Rhizobium sp. N324: one gene and its partner. The protein of the gene in region 2 interacts with the protein of the main gene of each other region in a pairwise test. Links are inferred from orthologs where the notes say so. Each region holds a gene or a part of one and is shown on either strand. Other genes may lie near its edges.

Region 1 (8,463 bases), on a different replicon or contig from region 2:
CGCATGGTCCGCTGCAGTGGCGGAAGCAAGTGCTTCCGCACCGTTCCAGAGCAATGCCGCCGTCTGCTCCAGCGTCGCCGCCTCGGAAAAATCGGCCGCGTCTCGTCCGCGATAGAAAAGCCGTCCGGCTGTGATGGTGGAGATCGCCGAGGACAGCACCGGGTCGCCCCAGCGGATCGCATCGGCGGCAACCGTTTCGGCCTTGCGGCGGCCGGCATGGCGTTCGGCCAGCCGCTTCACGTCCTCAGCCTGATAGAGGCTGCGGCGCGGGTCTGCGGGATCGGGTTTGGCGCGGATGCGCCCGCGGCTGACATTGGCGTAGAGCGTCTGCGGCTTGGTCTTCAGCGCCTGCAGCGCTTCCTCGGCAGTCAGCCACGGCATCGACGCCTCATGTTGATCGATTACATCAAGATTGACGTCAATGAGAGTAGGTCGGATCATCCTTGTCGTAAAGGAGAAACAACATGAAAAATGGCTTGGAAGACGTCATTGCCGCCGAAACGCAGCTCTCGGATGTCGATGGCGAAGCGGGGCGGCTGATCATTCGTGGCGTATCGCTCGATCATCTGGTCGCAGACTGCAGCTATGAGGGTGTCGCCGCATTGCTGCTCGACGGGCTGATGGAGCGAAGCTTCGATGAAGCGCAATTGCGCGAGTGGCTGGCGAAAGTGCGAGCCGGGATTTTCCACCATGTCGAGGCGGCCGATGCCTCGATACTGGCGCTGCCGCCGGTCGATGCGATGCGGGCGCTGATCGCCCGGCTGCCCGATGGCGAGGATCTCGATACCGCGCTGAGCCTCCTGGCGGCGCCCGCGGTCTTCCTCCCCGCGGTTCTGCGCCTGCAGCGCGGTGAAAAACCGATCGCGCCCGAGGTCTCGCTGCCGCAGGCGGCCGATATCCTGCGCATGCTGACCGGACAATTGCCGACCAGGGAGCAGACGGCGGCGCTCGATACTTATCTGGTGACGATCTCCGACCATGGCCTCAATGCCTCGACCTTCGCATCGCGCGTCATCGCCTCGACCCAGGCCGGCCTTACCTCTTCGGTCCTGGCGGCGGTGAGCGCACTGAAGGGACCGTTGCATGGCGGGGCGCCGGGGCCGGTGCTCGACATGCTGGATTCGATCGGAACCGCCGAGAATGCCGGCCAATGGCTCGGCGGAGCGCTTGATCGCGGCGAACGGCTGATGGGCTTCGGCCACCGCATCTACCGCGTCCGCGATCCGCGCGCCGATGCGTTGAAAGGCGCGCTGAGGCCGCTGATTGCCTCGGAGCAGGTGGACAGCACCCGCGGTGCGCTGGCCGAAGCCGTGGAGGCTGCTGCCTTGGCGATCCTCAAAGCACGCAAACCGAACCGGCCGCTCGACGTCAATGTCGAATTCTACACCGCGCTGCTGCTCGAAGCGCTGGGCTTCCCGCGGGACGCCTTCACCGGCGTTTTTGCGATTGGCCGCACCGTCGGTTGGCTGGCGCATGCGCGCGAACAGGCGCTCGACGGCCGGCTGATTCGTCCGCGCTCGGTCTATATCGGCCCGCTGCCGGCCGCGGCCTGACGATTGGCTTCGGCGGCGGGGCAGCCCTGCCGCCGAATCTCAGCCGCCGACGAAAGCGGCGAGGTTGCCGAGCGTCAAACGGCAGCCTTCCTCATTGTCTTCAAGGCGGATGCCGGAGGGGACGTTGTCGCAGACCATCGTCACAGCGGTGCCACCCTCCACAGGCGCCAATGTCGTGCTGACCGTCATCTCACCGGAAAAGCTTTCGTTGTCGGAATCGAAGACCGTGGCCCAGACGATCCGTTCGTCAGGCACCAGCCTCGCGAAACGGCCCTCGAACCTGTCGGTCTTGTCGGAGGTCTTGCCTGGCTGCGACGCCTCTTCATCGGCATAGACCAGCGACATGCTGAACGCGCCGCCTTCCCTGCCGTCGAAGGCATGGACGATACCCTTCATCGAACCGGGTGGAAGCCAGGTGGCGACCGCCTCTGCATCGAGGAAAGCACGGTAGATGCGCTGAGGCGGCGCGGCGATGAAGCGCGAAACGGTGGTGCTGCGTCGGGTGGCCATGCCCGGCAAAATAGAGCACAGCAAGCACTTGCCCAGATCGCGCTTGAAATCGCGCGATCTGGATCGTCATTGTGGTCAGACGAGGCGGCTCTGTTCCGTCGCCGCTTCGATGAAGCTCGCAAACAACGGATGCGGGTCGAGCGGCCGGCTCTTCAGTTCCGGGTGGTACTGCACGCCGATGAACCACGGATGATCGGGATATTCGATCGTCTCCGGCAGCACGCCATCCGGCGACATGCCCGAGAAGACAAGGCCGCAGCTCTCGAGCCGGTCCTTGTAGTCGACATTGACCTCGTAGCGGTGGCGATGACGCTCGGAAATATCGGTGGAACCGTAGATATCCGAGATCTTCGTGCCCTTCTTCAGCGCCGCCTTATAGGCGCCGAGGCGCATCGTGCCGCCGAGATCGCCGGCTGCCGTGCGCTTCTGCAACTCGTTGCCCTTGACCCATTCGGTCATCAGGCCGACCACCGGCTCCTTGGTCGGGCCGAATTCGGTTGAGGAAGCGCCGGACACGTCGGCGAGATTGCGCGCCGCCTCGATGACCGCCATCTGCATGCCGAAGCAGATGCCGAAATACGGCACCTTGCGTTCGCGGGCGAAGCGGGCGGCGTGGATCTTGCCTTCCGAACCGCGTTCGCCGAAGCCGCCGGGCACGAGGATGCCGTGCACCTTTTCCAGATAGGGCGCCGGATCTTCCTTTTCGAAGACTTCGGACTCGATCCATTCGAGCTTGACCTTGACGCGATTGGCGATGCCGCCGTGATGCAGCGCCTCGATCAGCGATTTATAGGCATCCTTGAGGCCGGTATATTTGCCGACGATCGCGATCGTCACTTCGCCTTCCGGGGTGCGGATGCGGTTGCAGACCTCTTCCCAGGGGTCGAGACGCGGCTTCGGCGCCGGCTCGATGCCGAAGGCTGCGAGCACTTCGTCATCAAGGCCTTCCTTGTGGTAGGCGATCGGCACGTCGTAGATGTTGGCGACGTCGAGCGCCTGGATGACGGCCGACGGGCGCACGTTGCAGAACAGCGACAGCTTGCGCCGCTCGGCTTCCGGAATTTCGCGGTCGGCGCGCACCAGCAGGATATCGGGGTGAATGCCGAGCGCCTGCAGTTCCTTGACCGAATGCTGGGTCGGCTTGGTCTTGAGTTCGCCGGCCGCCGGAATATAGGGCATCAGCGTCAGATGGACGTAGACGGCGGTGCCGCGCGGCAGGTCGTTGCCGAGCTGGCGGATCGCCTCCATGAACGGCATCGCCTCGATATCGCCGACCGTGCCACCGATCTCGCAGATGACGAAGTCGTAATCGTCATTGCCCTCGATGACGAAATCCTTGATTTCGTTGGTGACGTGCGGAATGACCTGCACCGTCGCGCCGAGATAGTCGCCGCGCCGTTCCTTGTCGATGATGTTCTTGTAGATGCGGCCGGTGGTGATGTTGTCGGTCTTGGTCGCCGAACGCCCCGTGAAGCGTTCGTAGTGGCCGAGATCGAGATCGGTTTCCGCGCCGTCGTCGGTGACGAAGACCTCGCCGTGCTGGGTCGGGCTCATCGTGCCCGGGTCCACGTTCAGATAGGGGTCGAGCTTGCGAAGCCGCACCCGATATCCACGGGCCTGCAGCAACGCTCCGAGAGCCGCGGCCGCAATTCCTTTTCCGAGAGAGGAAACCACGCCGCCAGTGATGAATACGTATCGCGCCATGGGATTCACCGGATACCTTTTCAAAAACGATTCCACCAGCCCCAAAAATTCTTTTCCGGAATTTTCGAAGCCTGGCGAAGGAATCTGAACAAAAGAAAACCGGCAGACCCGAGGGCCTGCCGGCGGTTTATGTCGAAGACCGGTTTACTGTCCCGTCGGGACGCCGGCGGGCTGAGCCGGTGCCGGCGCGGCCGGAGTTGCGGGCGCGGCCGGAGCAGTCGTTGCCGGAGCCGTCGCTGAAGGTTCGCTGGCAGCCGGAGCCGCCGGAGCGGTCGTTGCCGGTGTCCCAGTTGCCGGAGCTTGAGCGGCGGGGGCCTGCGGTGCGGGCGTGGCAGCACCGCTGCTCGGAACGCCGTTGCCGGCCGGCTGGCTGGCTGGAGCCTGCGCGCCGCCGCCGAGCGAATCGAGAATGCCGTTGCCCTGGCCGCCCGTTGCCGGGATGCGGTCGAGGATATCGCTCGGACGGCCCTGGTAACGCGTCAGAACGCCGAGGCCGAGCGAGGTCAGGAAGAACAGGGTCGCCAGGATCGCGGTGGTGCGCGTCAGCGCATTGGCCGTGCCGCGCGCCGACATGAAGCCCGAACCGCCGCCGATGCCGAGGCCGCCGCCTTCCGAGCGCTGGATGAGCACCACGCCGACAAGGGCGAGCACGATCATGAGATGAATGACAATCAATACGGTCTGCATGGGTCCAGTCCTGCCCGCCTGGAGACGGACAAAGTTAAGAATTCTGGCGGCTCTTTACATGAGGCTTTCATCTATTCCAAGCCCTTCGGCCCGGAATAAGCCCCGGGATAAACGAATAACCCGGGAATAAAAACAATGCCTCAGGCGAGCAGCGCCTCATAGGCCCGGTAGATGGCGAGGAAGTCGGCCGCTTTCAAGCTAGCCCCGCCGATCAGCGCGCCGTCGACATTGACGATGCCCATCAGCTCGCCGGCATTGGCCGGCTTGACCGAGCCGCCATAGAGAAGACGCATCTTGCGGCCTTCGTCGCCGAAGCGGGCCACGAGCTCGGCACGCATGAAGGCATGCGCCTTTTCCACATCGCCCGCCGTCGGCGTCACACCGGTACCGATCGCCCAGATCGGCTCATAGGCGATGACGGTATTCTCGGCTGTGGCGCCGTCCGGAACCGAGGCGGAAAGCTGACGTTTGATGACATCGAGCGCCTGGCCTGTCCGGCGCTCATCGGCCGTTTCGCCGATGCAGATGATCGCCGTCAGCCCGGCGGCGAAGGCGGCCTCCGCCTTGGCGCGGACCAGGTGATCCGTTTCGGCATGGTCGGTGCGCCGCTCGGAGTGGCCGACGATGACATAAGTGCCGAAACAATCGGCAATCATCTCGGCCGAGATGTCGCCGGTATGCGCACCCGACGGGTTCTGATGACAATCCTGAGCGCCGATCGCCAGCGGGCTGTCGGTGCAGAGCGCCGTTGCCACGTAGAGCAGCGTCGCCGGCGGGCAGATCAGCGCTTCGACCTTGTCGGCAAGCGGCGAGGAAACGCCCTCGGCGATCGCCTTGATCTGATCCAGGGAGGCACGCATGCCATTCATTTTCCAGTTTCCCGCCACGAGCGGGCGCACGTCAGGTGTCATGCCAGCCTTCCAAATTCTGCGTAGGCCTTGGGCCATATCAAAAGCGCGCGGCAAAGAAAAGCATCATGCCCTTGACGTAAGGGGAATCTCGGCGATCCCGCCTATATTTCTGCGAAATTCAACCGCTAGCCGGCAAGAATCCAGTTCAAGACCCGGCGCCAGTCGATCATCCGGATCGGCGTCCCGTGATTGCCGGTCTGAAACAGCGTGAAGTGCGTCGGATATTTGGCCTTGTGCAGGCTTTCGAACAGCGCCTGCTGGGTGCTGGCGGCATAGACCGGGTCGCGGCTGCCATGGGCGAACCAGAGCGGCAGCTTCGCCTTGTAGAAGGCGCTCTTGGTGAAATCGGGATCGGTGACGCCGCTCATGACAAGCATGCCCTTCAACCGCTTGACGCTGCCCTCGTCGCGGGCAATGCCCCAGCAGACTTGGCTGCCCATCGAGGCGCAGGACAGGATGATCGGCCGGCCGGGCGATTGGGCGCTGGCGTAGCGGATGAGGCCGGCGATGGCCGCAACGCCACTGCTGTCGAAACTCCTGACCGTCGGCGAATAATAGACGCCGCCATTGCCGGCGACGAGGTTCTTCAGCCTGTTGAAATTGCCGCCGAAGCTGTAGTCGTTGGCGCCCAGCCGGCGGTCGCCGTCGCGGCCATGGATGAAAATCACCGTGAAGGCGGCATTCTGGGCCTGTCCCACCCTGGTGACATCGAGCCGGATGCCGTCCAGAGACAGCGTCTCGTCGACTTGGGCCTTGCGGATGCCAAGCGCCACATATTTCTGCTGCACCCGCTTTTGCGGGATCTGGTCGCGGCCGTTGATATCGCGCATCTCGTCATAGCCGATGACCTCGAAGGCGCCGTCATCGCCCGTCTGCAAGATGGCCTGCTGCGAAAACAGATCGTCCTTGAACGGCGGCAGCGCATCGCCTGCCCTCACCGGCCCGGCAGCCGACAGAATAGCCGCGGACAGGAAAAAGGCCGCAATTGCAGTGATGATGGTGCAATGACTTGTGGACATTCGCATTCGGATGGTTCCTGAAGCCTGCCGCCGCTTGCCATTCGGCGCCCGGCAACGCAAATCATGAGTGAAAAGCCGCCAAAACTGGCGGTGTCGCGTATAGAGGTGCTTTCTGGCAAAATCTGCCTGATTCGCAAACGTGACATGAAATGCGGTGATTTTGGGTCGGCGGCGGATGCAAGCCCCAAGCCTGACCCAAGACAGGATGAAGATCTGAACGGCTCCATGGACGATAGCAACGACCTCTTTTCCGGAATGCCCCTCTCTGAAAAACGCGGGGAGGCGCAGAAGCCTGCGGCTGCGGCCGAACGGCCGGCGGTGACGGCTGCGCCCGCTGCCGCCCCACCTGCTGCTGGAGCCCCCTCTGCTGCGGGAGCCTCTGCGCGCCCGGCACCTACCGCGTCGAATGCCGATGAATACGGCGCCTCGTCGATCCGCGTCCTCGAAGGCCTCGAGCCGGTGCGCATGCGCCCGGGCATGTATATCGGCGGCACCGACGAAAAGGCGCTGCATCACCTCTTTGCCGAAGTCATCGACAACGCGATGGACGAAGCGGTCGCCGGACACGCCAATTTCATCGAGGTCTATCTTGATCTCGCAGGTTATCTGACGGTCTCCGACAACGGCCGCGGCATCCCGGTCGAGAACCACCCTCAGGTGCCGGGCAAGTCGACGCTCGAAGTGATCATGACCAAGCTGCATGCCGGCGGCAAATTCGACGGCAAGGCTTACGAGACCTCGGGCGGCCTGCACGGCGTCGGCGTCTCGGTCGTCAACGCGCTTTCCGACGACCTCGAAGTGGAAGTGGCGCGCAATCGCAAGCTCTACCGCCAGCGCTTCTCCCGCGGCCTGCCGCAGGGCGGCCTCGAAGAATTGGGCGACGTCCACAATCGCCGCGGTACCCGCGTACGCTTCCATCCCGACCCGCAGATCTTCGGCGATCACATGAAGTTCGACGCCGCCCGGGTGTTCCGGATGGCGCGCTCGAAGGCCTATCTGTTCGGCGGCGTCGAGATCCGCTGGAGCTGCGAGCCGGGCGTCCTGCCCGAAGGTTCCGAGGTGCCCGACAAGGCGGTCTTCCACTTCCCCGGCGGCCTGAAGGACTATCTGCAGGCGACGATGGGCAAGGAGTTCACCGTCACCCGCGAGATTTTCGCCGGCAAGACGGAGAAGACCAGCGGCCACGGCTCGATGGAATGGGCGATCACCTGGTATGGCGGCGATCCGCAGGTGCATTCCTATTGCAACACCATCCCGACTCCTGAAGGCGGCACGCATGAGGCCGGCCTGCGCATCGCGCTGACCAAGGGCCTGAAGGCCTATGCCGAGCTGACGCAGAACAAGCGCGCCGCGCAGATCACCACCGATGACGTGATGATCTCGGCCGTCGGCATGCTGTCGGTCTTCATCCGCGAGCCGGAATTCGTCGGCCAGACCAAGGACAAGCTGGCGACCGTCGAGGCCCAGCGCATCGTCGAGAACGCGTTGCGCGATCCCTTCGACCATTACCTTGCCGACAACCCGAACGAATCGGCCAAGCTGCTCGACTGGGTGATTGAGCGCGCCGAGGAACGCCTGCGCCGCCGCAAGGAAAAGGAAGTCAACCGCAAGACGGCGGTGCGCAAGCTGCGCCTGCCCGGCAAGCTTGCCGACTGCTCGCAGAACACCGCCGAAGGCGCCGAACTCTTCATCGTCGAAGGGGACTCGGCAGGTGGCTCGGCCAAGCAGGCGCGCAACCGCGCCAACCAGGCAATTCTGCCGCTGCGCGGCAAGATCCTCAACGTCGCCAGCGCCGGCCGCGAAAAACTCGGCGCCAACCAGCAGCTTGCCGATCTCATCCAGGCGCTCGGCTGCGGCACCCGCTCGAAATACCGCGACGAAGACCTGCGCTACGAGCGCATCATCGTCATGACCGATGCCGACGTCGACGGCGCCCATATCGCTTCGCTGCTCATCACCTTCTTCTATCAGGAGATGCCGGAACTGGTGCGCGGCGGCCACCTCTTCCTCGCCGTGCCGCCGCTCTACAAGATCACCCAGGGGTCGAAATCCGCCTATGCCCGCGACGACAATCATCGC
Region 2 (8,546 bases):
TAGCCCCACGCGGTGGCGGTTCAGGCGGCCGAGTGTCATTCCGGGTTTCGGAATGGCGCTCGGCTTTACCTTGACCTGGCTCACCCTTCTGATCCTCATCCCGCTCTCGGGCCTTGCCGTCCGGTCGAGCGCGCTCGGCTGGGAGAAATTCTGGTCGATCGCGCTCGATCCGCGCACGCTGAACGCGCTGCGCATCAGCTTCGGCAGCGCCTTCATCGCCGCGATCGTCAACGCCGTCTTCGGCATCCTGCTGGCCTGGGTGCTGGTGCGCTACCGCTTTCCCGGCAAGCGCATCATCGATGCCATGGTCGACCTGCCCTTCGCGCTGCCGACCGCCGTTGCCGGCATCGCGCTGACGACGCTTTATGCGCCGAACGGCTGGATCGGCCAGTTCCTGACGCCGCTCGGCATCAAGATCGCCTTTACGCCTGCCGGCATCGTCGTGGCCCTGATCTTCGTCGGCCTGCCCTTCGTGGTGCGCACCGTGCAGCCGGTGATGGAGGAAATCGACAAGGAGGTGGAGGAAGCCGCAGCAACGCTCGGCGCCAACCGTTTCCAGACGATTTTCCGCGTGCTGCTGCCGGGGCTGGCTCCGGCCGTGCTCACCGGCTTTGCGCTCGCCTTTGCCCGCGGCGTCGGCGAATACGGCTCGGTCATCTTCATCGCCGGCAACCTGCCGTTCAAATCGGAGATCGCGCCGCTGCTGATCATCATCAAGCTCGAAGAGTATAATTATGCGGCGGCGACCGGCATTGCGGCGATCATGCTGATCATCTCGTTCTCCATGCTGCTGGTCATCAATCTCATTCAGAGCTGGAGCAGGCGGAGGTACGGCTATGGCGCTTGATGCGACCGCTCAACCGGTGAAGCTGCGTTCGGTCACCACCGAAAACCGGATCGCGCGCTTGACGCTGATCATCCTTTCGCTGGTCTTCCTGCTGCTGATCCTGCTGCTGCCGCTTGCAGCCGTCTTCGTCGAGGCCTTCCGCAAGGGTGCCGGCCCCTTCATCGAGGCGCTCGGCGATGCCGAAACCTTCTCGGCGATCCGCCTGACGCTGATCGTTGCCGGGGTCAGCGTGCCGCTCAACCTCGTCTTCGGGGTTGCCGCCGCCTGGGCGATCGCCAAGTTCGAGTTCAAAGGCAAGGCCTTCCTGACGACGCTGATCGACCTGCCCTTCTCGGTTTCCCCGGTCATATCGGGCCTGGTCTTCGTGCTGCTGTTCGGCGCCAATACCTGGCTTGGCCAGTGGCTCAGTGCCCACGACATCAAGATCCTGTTTGCGGTGCCGGGCCTGATCCTCGCCACCATGTTCGTCACCTTTCCCTTCGTCGCCCGCGAGCTGATCCCGCTGATGCAGGAACAGGGAACGGCCGACGAAGAGGCAGCCCTTTCGCTCGGCGCCAGCGGCTGGCAGACCTTCTGGCACGTGACGCTGCCGAACATCAAATGGGGCCTGCTCTACGGCGTGCTGCTCTGCAACGCACGCGCCATGGGCGAATTCGGCGCCGTCTCGGTGGTGTCGGGCCATATCCGCGGCCAGACGAACACCATGCCGCTGCAGGTGGAAATTCTCTATAACGAGTATAATTTCACCGGCGCTTTTGCCGTCGCCACGCTATTGGCCTTGCTGGCGCTCGTCACTCTTGTTTTGAAGACGCTGCTGGAAATGCGCTATAGCGCTGAAATCTCCGCCAGCCGGCGGCACTGAAGGATTTGGAATGGAAGTACGCGTTCAAAACATCCGCAAGGAATTCGATCGTTTTCCGGCGCTGCACGATGTCTCGCTCGGCATCCGCTCCGGCGAGCTGATCGCGCTGCTCGGCCCGTCGGGCTCCGGCAAGACGACATTGCTGCGCCTGATCGCCGGTCTCGAAAGCCCGACCGAGGGACAGATCTTCTTCGGCGACGAGGATGCCTCGAAGAAGTCAGTGCAGCAGCGCAATATCGGCTTCGTCTTCCAGCATTATGCTCTGTTCCGCTACATGACGGTGCTCGACAACGTCTCCTTCGGCCTGAGGGTTAGAAACAGCGCGCGCCGGCCGGCCAAGGCCGATATCCGCAAGCGGGCGCTTGAGCTGCTCGACCTCGTGCAGCTTTCCGGCCTGGAAAAACGCTACCCGGCCCAGCTTTCCGGCGGCCAGCGCCAGCGTGTGGCGCTCGCCCGCGCCATGGCCGTCGAGCCGAACGTACTGCTGCTCGACGAACCTTTTGGGGCGCTCGACGCCCAGGTGCGCAAGGACCTGCGCAAATGGCTGCGCGAGATCCACGACCGCACCGGCCACACCACCGTCTTCGTCACCCATGACCAGGACGAGGCGCTGGAGCTTGCCGACCGCGTCGTCGTCATGAGCCAGGGTGCGATCGAGCAGGTCGGCACGCCCGATGAAGTCTACGACAATCCGAACTCGCCCTTCGTCTTCGGCTTCATCGGCCAGTCGAACTGCCTGCAGGTCGATATCTCGGACGGCGACATCCGCTTCGAAGGCCGCTCGCTCGGCCTCAATGCCGAGGGCGAGCCGGATGGCCCGGCGCAGATCTATTTCCGCCCGCATGACGTCAGGCTCTGCGAATCGGCTGAAAACTGCATCGCCGGCCAGCCGGTTTCCAGCCGCCGCGTCGCCGGCACCCGTCACATCGAACTGGATATCGGCAACGACCGCCCGCATATCGAGATCGAACTGCCGCCGAGCGAGGCCGACAGGCTCGACCGCCACCGCGTGGCCTTCAAGCCGACCCGCTGGAAGCTGTTCCGCAGCTGATGGGGGTTGTTGGCATAGCCCGACTCCTCGCAGGACTCTCATTTGGCGAGAGGCTCTTTGGCTTTTTGTTATCTATGGTTGTTTGTATTTTTGTCACATGACGAGTAAAAGATTTTCACGTTAATAAGTAGGACTAATCCCACAGGAGGCACCTTGCGTTGAGGGCGGAGATTTCCTTTGGAAAATCCCTGATCGGGATTTTGTTCGTAGGGCTGGCGGCCGCAGGCTGCACGACGACACCGAAACCGGCGGCAACGGCGGCGAAGACGAAGGTTCAACCGGCAAAAGTCACCTTCAATTATACCAACAAGGACCGCGACTGCCTGCAGCGCGCGATGTATTTCGAATCGCAGCATTCCGATGAGGACGGCTACATGGCCGTCGGAACCGTGGTCATGAACCGGCTGACGTCAGGCGCCTATCCGCCGTCGATCTGCGGCGTCGTCGCCCAGGAAAAGCAGTTTGCGCCGGGCGTGATGACGCGTGAAGTCAAGCCGCAGGCCGAAACCGAGCTGGCGACCGCCGCCGATGCGATCTTGAAAGGCGCCCGCCATCCTGCGGTCAAGGATGCGATGTTCTTCCACACCGACGGGCTGAAATTCCCTTACAACAACATGCATTATGTGGCGGTCGCCGGCGGCAACGCCTTCTACGAGAAGCGCGGCGCCGATGGCATGCTCCAGACACCGCCGCCGCTGCCCGCCTATGAGGTGGCGATGAATTATGTGCCCGGTGAGAGCATACTGCCGCCGCAATTCGAGGCGCTGATCCCCTCGGCCGTTCCCGTTCCTCTGCCGGCGCCGGATCCGATGCCGACGGCGAGCACGATGTCGCCGATCAATGCGGCGCCCACGGCCGCCCATATGGCGCCCGTCGCAAATCCCATGCCGATGCAGATCACGGCCCCGGTAACCGAGCCGGAACCCTCGATCGAACCCGACCCGGGAATGCGGATCGCGATCCCCATCCCCCGCCCCGCCTATGACAGCGTCATGCTGCGCGGCAGCGTCGCGGCGAACGGCGGCTAAGCCCGTCGTTCCTCCGATTATGGGTTAAATTGCAGGGCGCTCAGGCGCGCTCTTCCCACACCTTGGCGAGTTCCACGATCGTCTTGACCGCCTTTTCCATATCCTGACGGCTGACCCATTCGAGCGGCGAGTGGAAGGCATGGCCGCCGGCGAAGATGTTCGGGCATGGCAGGCCCATGAAGGAGAGCCGCGAGCCGTCCGTGCCGCCGCGGATGCTGCCGCGCACCGGCGTCATGCCGGCCCGACGCACGGCTTCGATGGCGTTGTCGACGATCTCCGGATGGCGGTCGAGCACCACCTTCATGTTGCGATACTGTTCCTTGACCTGGAAATGATAGGTCGAGCCGGGATAGCCAGCCATCACCTCTTTGACGATGGCCTCGACTATCGATTCCTTTTCCGCGAGCCCCTTGTCGGTGAAATCGCGGATGATGAGGCTGAGCGACGCCTTCTCCATCGAACCGGTCACGCCTGTCGGATGGATGAAGCCCTGCTTGCCCTCGGTCGTCTCCGGCGCCAAGTCCTTCGGCAGCCGGTCGATGATGGCGCCGGCGATCTTGATGGCGTTTTCCATCCGGTCCTTGGCGAAACCCGGATGGATCGCCACGCCTGAGATGGCGATCTCGACTCCATCGGCCGAGAAGGTTTCATCCTCGATATGGCCTGATGTCTCGCCGTCCATCGTATAGGCGAAGTCGGCGCCGAGTTTCTTCAGGTCGACCTTGTTGACGCCGCGCCCGACTTCCTCGTCGGGGGTGAACAGGATCTTGATCGTCCCGTGCCGGATCTCGGGATTGTCGATCAGGACCTGCGCGGCCGTCATGATTTCCGCCAGCCCGGCCTTGTCGTCGGCGCCGAGCAAGGTCGTGCCATCGGTGGTGACGATGTCGTTGCCGATCTGGTTGTTCAGCTCCGGATGCTCGGAAACCCGGATGAGCCGGCTCGGATCGCCTTCCAGTTTGATATCGCCGCCGGCATAATTCCCAATGATCCGCGGCTTGACGCCCGTGCCGCTGAAATCGGGCGCCGTATCCATATGCGAGCAGAAGCAGATGACCGGCACCGGCTTGTCGCTGTTTCCAGGAATGGTCGCATAGACATAACCGTATTCGTCGAGATGCGCGTCGGCAAGACCGATCTGCAGCAGTTCATCGACCAGCACCCGGCCGAGATCCTTCTGTTTTTCGGTGGTCGGCTGCGTCGACGAAGAGGGATCGGATTGGGTGTCGATAGCGACGTAACGGAGAAAACGGTCGAGAACGGTATCGGTCATGGCATCCAATCCAGCAAAGGTCACCGGAAGATATAGCCCTCACGGGTGATACGGCAAAAGTTTTTTCCGCTCGCAATGCGTGAGGATTGACCTGATCAATCGACGCGTATTCCCTCGCCGTCGAACACATGCAGGTACTGCGCCGGGAAAGCCACATTGACCTTCGGCCCCGCCTTCAGCGCCTCGCGATCGAGCGTGAAGATCTTGAACGGCAGGCCATGCAGAGCGAGATGCAGGATGATGCCGAAGCCGGTGGGTTCGACGAGTTCGACATCGGTGGCAAGGCCCGCCCCGTCATTCGTCATCAGCACATGCTCGGGCCGGATGCCGAGCGTCACCTTGGCACCATCTTCAAGCGGCAGCGGCTTTGCCAGCGGCACGATCGTGCCGTCCTGCAGCTTGACGCCGCCGTCGACATAACTCGCCGCGAGGAAATTCATTCCCGGCGAGCCGATAAAGCCGGCGACGAACAGATTGGCGGGGTGGTCGTAGAGTTCGAGCGGACTGCCGACCTGCTGCACCACGCCGCCATGCATGGCGACGATCCGGTCGGCCAGCGTCATCGCCTCGATCTGGTCGTGGGTGACATAGATCGAGGTCGCCTTCAGATCGCCGTGCAGTTTCTTGATTTCGGCGCGCATCTGTTCGCGCAGGCGCGCATCGAGGTTGGAGAGCGGTTCGTCGAACAGGAAGGCCTTCGGCTGGCGCACGATGGCGCGGCCCATGGCGACGCGCTGGCGCTGGCCGCCGGAAAGCGCCTTCGGCCGGCGTTCGAGCAGCGGATCGAGACCGAGCTTGGCGGCGGCGGCGGAGACGGCGCTGGCGATCTTCTCCTTGGCCGTCTTCCGCAGTTTCAGGCTGTAGCTCATATTGCCGGCGACGTTCATATGCGGATAGAGCGCATAGGACTGGAACACCATGGCGATGTCGCGGTCTTTGGGATGCAGTTCGTTCACCCGCGCGCCTGAAATGCGGATCTCGCCGGAGGTGACATCCTCCAGCCCGGCGATCATGCGCAGCAGCGTGGATTTGCCGCAGCCGGAGGGGCCGACGAGCACGACGAACTCGCCATCCTTGATCTCCAGGTCGACGCCGTGCAGCACCTGCACATGGCCGTAGGCTTTGCGGATATTCTGGATATCGATCGATGCCATTTGTTTAACCCTTGACCGCGCCGGCCGTCAGGCCCTGGACGAGATAACGCTGGATGAGCAGGAAGAAGAGGCCGGCCGGAATGAGCGCCATGACGCCCGCCGCCATCATCTGCCCGAAATCCACCGAGAACTTCGAAACGAAGGTGAGAAGCCCGACCGGGAAGGTCGCCGCGTCATTGCCGTTGATCAGCATCAGCGCGAAAAGCAACTCGCTCCAGGCGGCGGTGAAGACGAAGCCGAGGGTGGCGGCGATGCCGGGCAGCGTCAACGGCAGGATGATCTGGCGAAACGCCGTGAACTGCGTGGCGCCGTCGATCATCGCCGCCTCTTCCAGATCCTTGGGAATGCCGTCGAAGAAGGACTGCATCAGGAACGTGGCGAAGGGCACGTTGAAGGCGGTGTAGACGATGACCAGCCCGGCCAGGCTGTTGGTCAGATGTAAGGGCGACAGGATCTTGAAGATCGGCGCGACCAGCATGACGAGCGGAAACATCTGGGTCAGCAGCATCAAGGCGACGATCCAGTATTTTGCCCGGAAATTGAAGCGCGACAGCGCGTAGCCCGAGAGCGAGGCGCAGATCGTCACGGTCACCGCTGTCGAGGCCGAGACGATTAGGCTGTTCTTGAAGAAGGTCGGAAAGGCGCTGTGCTGCAGCACGAAGGCATAGTGATCCCAGGTCGTGCGCGACGGCCACATGCGCACGCCTTCGCTATAGAGCAGATCGTTCGGCGTCACCGAGACCTTGAGCAGCCAGAACAGCGGGAAGAGCGCGAAGGCGATATAGCAAAGGATCGCCAGACGGTGCGCGATGGTGGGGATGACGGATCGTCTCATCGGCTCAATCCTTGTTCAGCAGCGTCTGCCGCAGCAGGATGATCAGCATCGAATAGGCAAGCAGCAGCGCGAGCAGCACCAGCGCGATCGCCGAGGCATAACCGAAATCGAGCCGCTTGAACGCCGTCGTGAAGATATAGCTCGCGACGATCTGCGTGCGGTCGGCCGGCCCGCCATTGGTCATGACGACGATGAGATCGGCGAAATTGGAGATCCAGACGGTGCGCAACAGCACGGTGATGGCGATGGTCGGCGCCAGAAATGGCAAAGTGATCGAGCGGAAGCGCTGGAACCAGCCGGCGCCGTCGATCGACGCCGCCTCGTAAAGATCGCGCGGGATCGCCTGCAGGGCGGCGAGCAGCGTGATCGCAAAGAAGGGAATGCCCCACCAGACATTGGCGACGATCGGCCCCCACATCGCATAATTGGGATCGGAAAGGATATTGCCCGGCTCATGCATCAGTCCGAGGGAGAAGAGCCAATGCGGGATCGGCCCGATGACCGGATTGAACAGCCATGCCCAGTTGAGGCCGGCGAGGAAGGAGGGCACCGCCCAGGGCAGGAAGACCAGCGCCTGCGCGATCGCCCGGCCCGGGAACGGTTTGTCGAGCAGCAGCGCCAGGATGAGCCCGAAGGCGAATTGCAGGACGACGGAAGCGCCGGTCCACCAGAGCGTGTTCCGCAGCGCGCCATAGAAGGCGGCATCGCCCGCAAGTTCGCGAAAATGCTCGAGCCCGATGAAGCCGCCGGAAAATGGGTTGAGCAGCTGGATATCGCGAAAGGCATAGGACACGCCCAATGTCAGCGGCACCAGCATGACCGCGATGATCAGGATCAGCGACGGGGCGCTGTAGAGATAGGGCTCCGAAGCATCGGCAAGACGCCGCAGCCACGGCCTGCGGTCGCGACGTATGTCGAGCGTATCGGCGGAAGTGGTCATCAGTGCGTAATTTCCATTGTCTACCCGGTTGCGGATTTCGCGTGGGTAATGCCTCTGAAAACTGGGCGGCCGCAGCCCCCTCATCCGCCTGCCGGCACCTTCTCCCCGCTGGGGAAAAGGAGGAATGAGGCGGCGCCGCGACTCCCTTCTCCCCTCGGGGAGAAGGTGGCCCGAAGGGTCGGATGAGGGGGCCGCAGTCGCCCCCTTCACCCCTTACTTCTTGCTCAGGAACTTCTGCTGCGCCTTGGTCAGATAGTCCGCCCACTGGTCGGCCAGATCCTTCGCCGAGATATCGCCGAGCAAGGCTTGCTGCGAGGTCTTGATCGCCAGCGAATCCTTGAAGAAGGCGAATTCTTCGAGGTAGGTCGGCATCACCGTCGGCACCGTGTTCGGATCCGCCAGTTCCTCGAACCAGCCCTTGAACTGGTCGCCGGCATAGAAGGGATCCTTCTCGGCTGCCGTATAGGCCGGCAGGGCGCCGATGCGCTTGTTCCACTCGATATTGCCTTCCGGCCCTTCGAGGGTGGCGATCAGCTTCCAGGAGAGATCCTTGTTG

The links.
Region 1: the proteins of pepT (region 2) and tpiA interact in binary tests that used the Escherichia coli proteins (3 or more experiments, as listed by UniProt). The link is inferred for Rhizobium sp. N324 from one-to-one orthologs.

The regions. Positions count from the first base shown.
Region 1 is NZ_CP013630.1:2,345,530-2,353,992, forward strand. Bases 3,481-6,342 are described here. They hold tpiA (triose-phosphate isomerase), read right to left. Parts: upstream 5,366-6,342; coding sequence 4,595-5,365; downstream 3,481-4,594. Other genes in these bases: AMK05_RS11320 (CTP synthase), read right to left, coding at 3,481-3,767; secG (preprotein translocase subunit SecG), read right to left, coding at 3,912-4,454; AMK05_RS11335 (alpha/beta hydrolase), read right to left, coding at 5,491-6,342. In the rest of the region: AMK05_RS11305 (citrate synthase), read right to left, coding at 1-381; AMK05_RS11310 (citrate synthase/methylcitrate synthase), read left to right, coding at 465-1,553; AMK05_RS11315 (SRPBCC family protein), read right to left, coding at 1,593-2,063; more of AMK05_RS11320, read right to left, coding at 2,139-3,480; more of AMK05_RS11335, read right to left, coding at 6,343-6,390; parE (DNA topoisomerase IV subunit B), read left to right, coding at 6,610-8,463. UniProt on the Escherichia coli protein: Involved in the gluconeogenesis. Catalyzes stereospecifically the conversion of dihydroxyacetone phosphate (DHAP) to D-glyceraldehyde-3-phosphate (G3P).
Region 2 is NZ_CP013634.1:194,466-203,011, reverse strand. What follows is about bases 2,946-5,890. They hold pepT (peptidase T), read right to left. Parts: upstream 5,062-5,890; coding sequence 3,829-5,061; downstream 2,946-3,828. Other genes in these bases: AMK05_RS28545 (ABC transporter ATP-binding protein), read right to left, coding at 5,157-5,890; AMK05_RS28555 (cell wall hydrolase), read left to right, coding at 2,946-3,788. In the rest of the region: sulfate ABC transporter permease subunit CysT, read left to right, coding at 1-847; sulfate ABC transporter permease subunit CysW, read left to right, coding at 837-1,709; AMK05_RS28560 (sulfate/molybdate ABC transporter ATP-binding protein), read left to right, coding at 1,720-2,760; more of AMK05_RS28555, read left to right, coding at 2,919-2,945; more of AMK05_RS28545, read right to left, coding at 5,891-6,215; AMK05_RS28540 (carbohydrate ABC transporter permease), read right to left, coding at 6,220-7,050; AMK05_RS28535 (carbohydrate ABC transporter permease), read right to left, coding at 7,055-7,990; AMK05_RS28530 (ABC transporter substrate-binding protein), read right to left, coding at 8,204-8,546. UniProt on the Escherichia coli protein: Cleaves the N-terminal amino acid of tripeptides.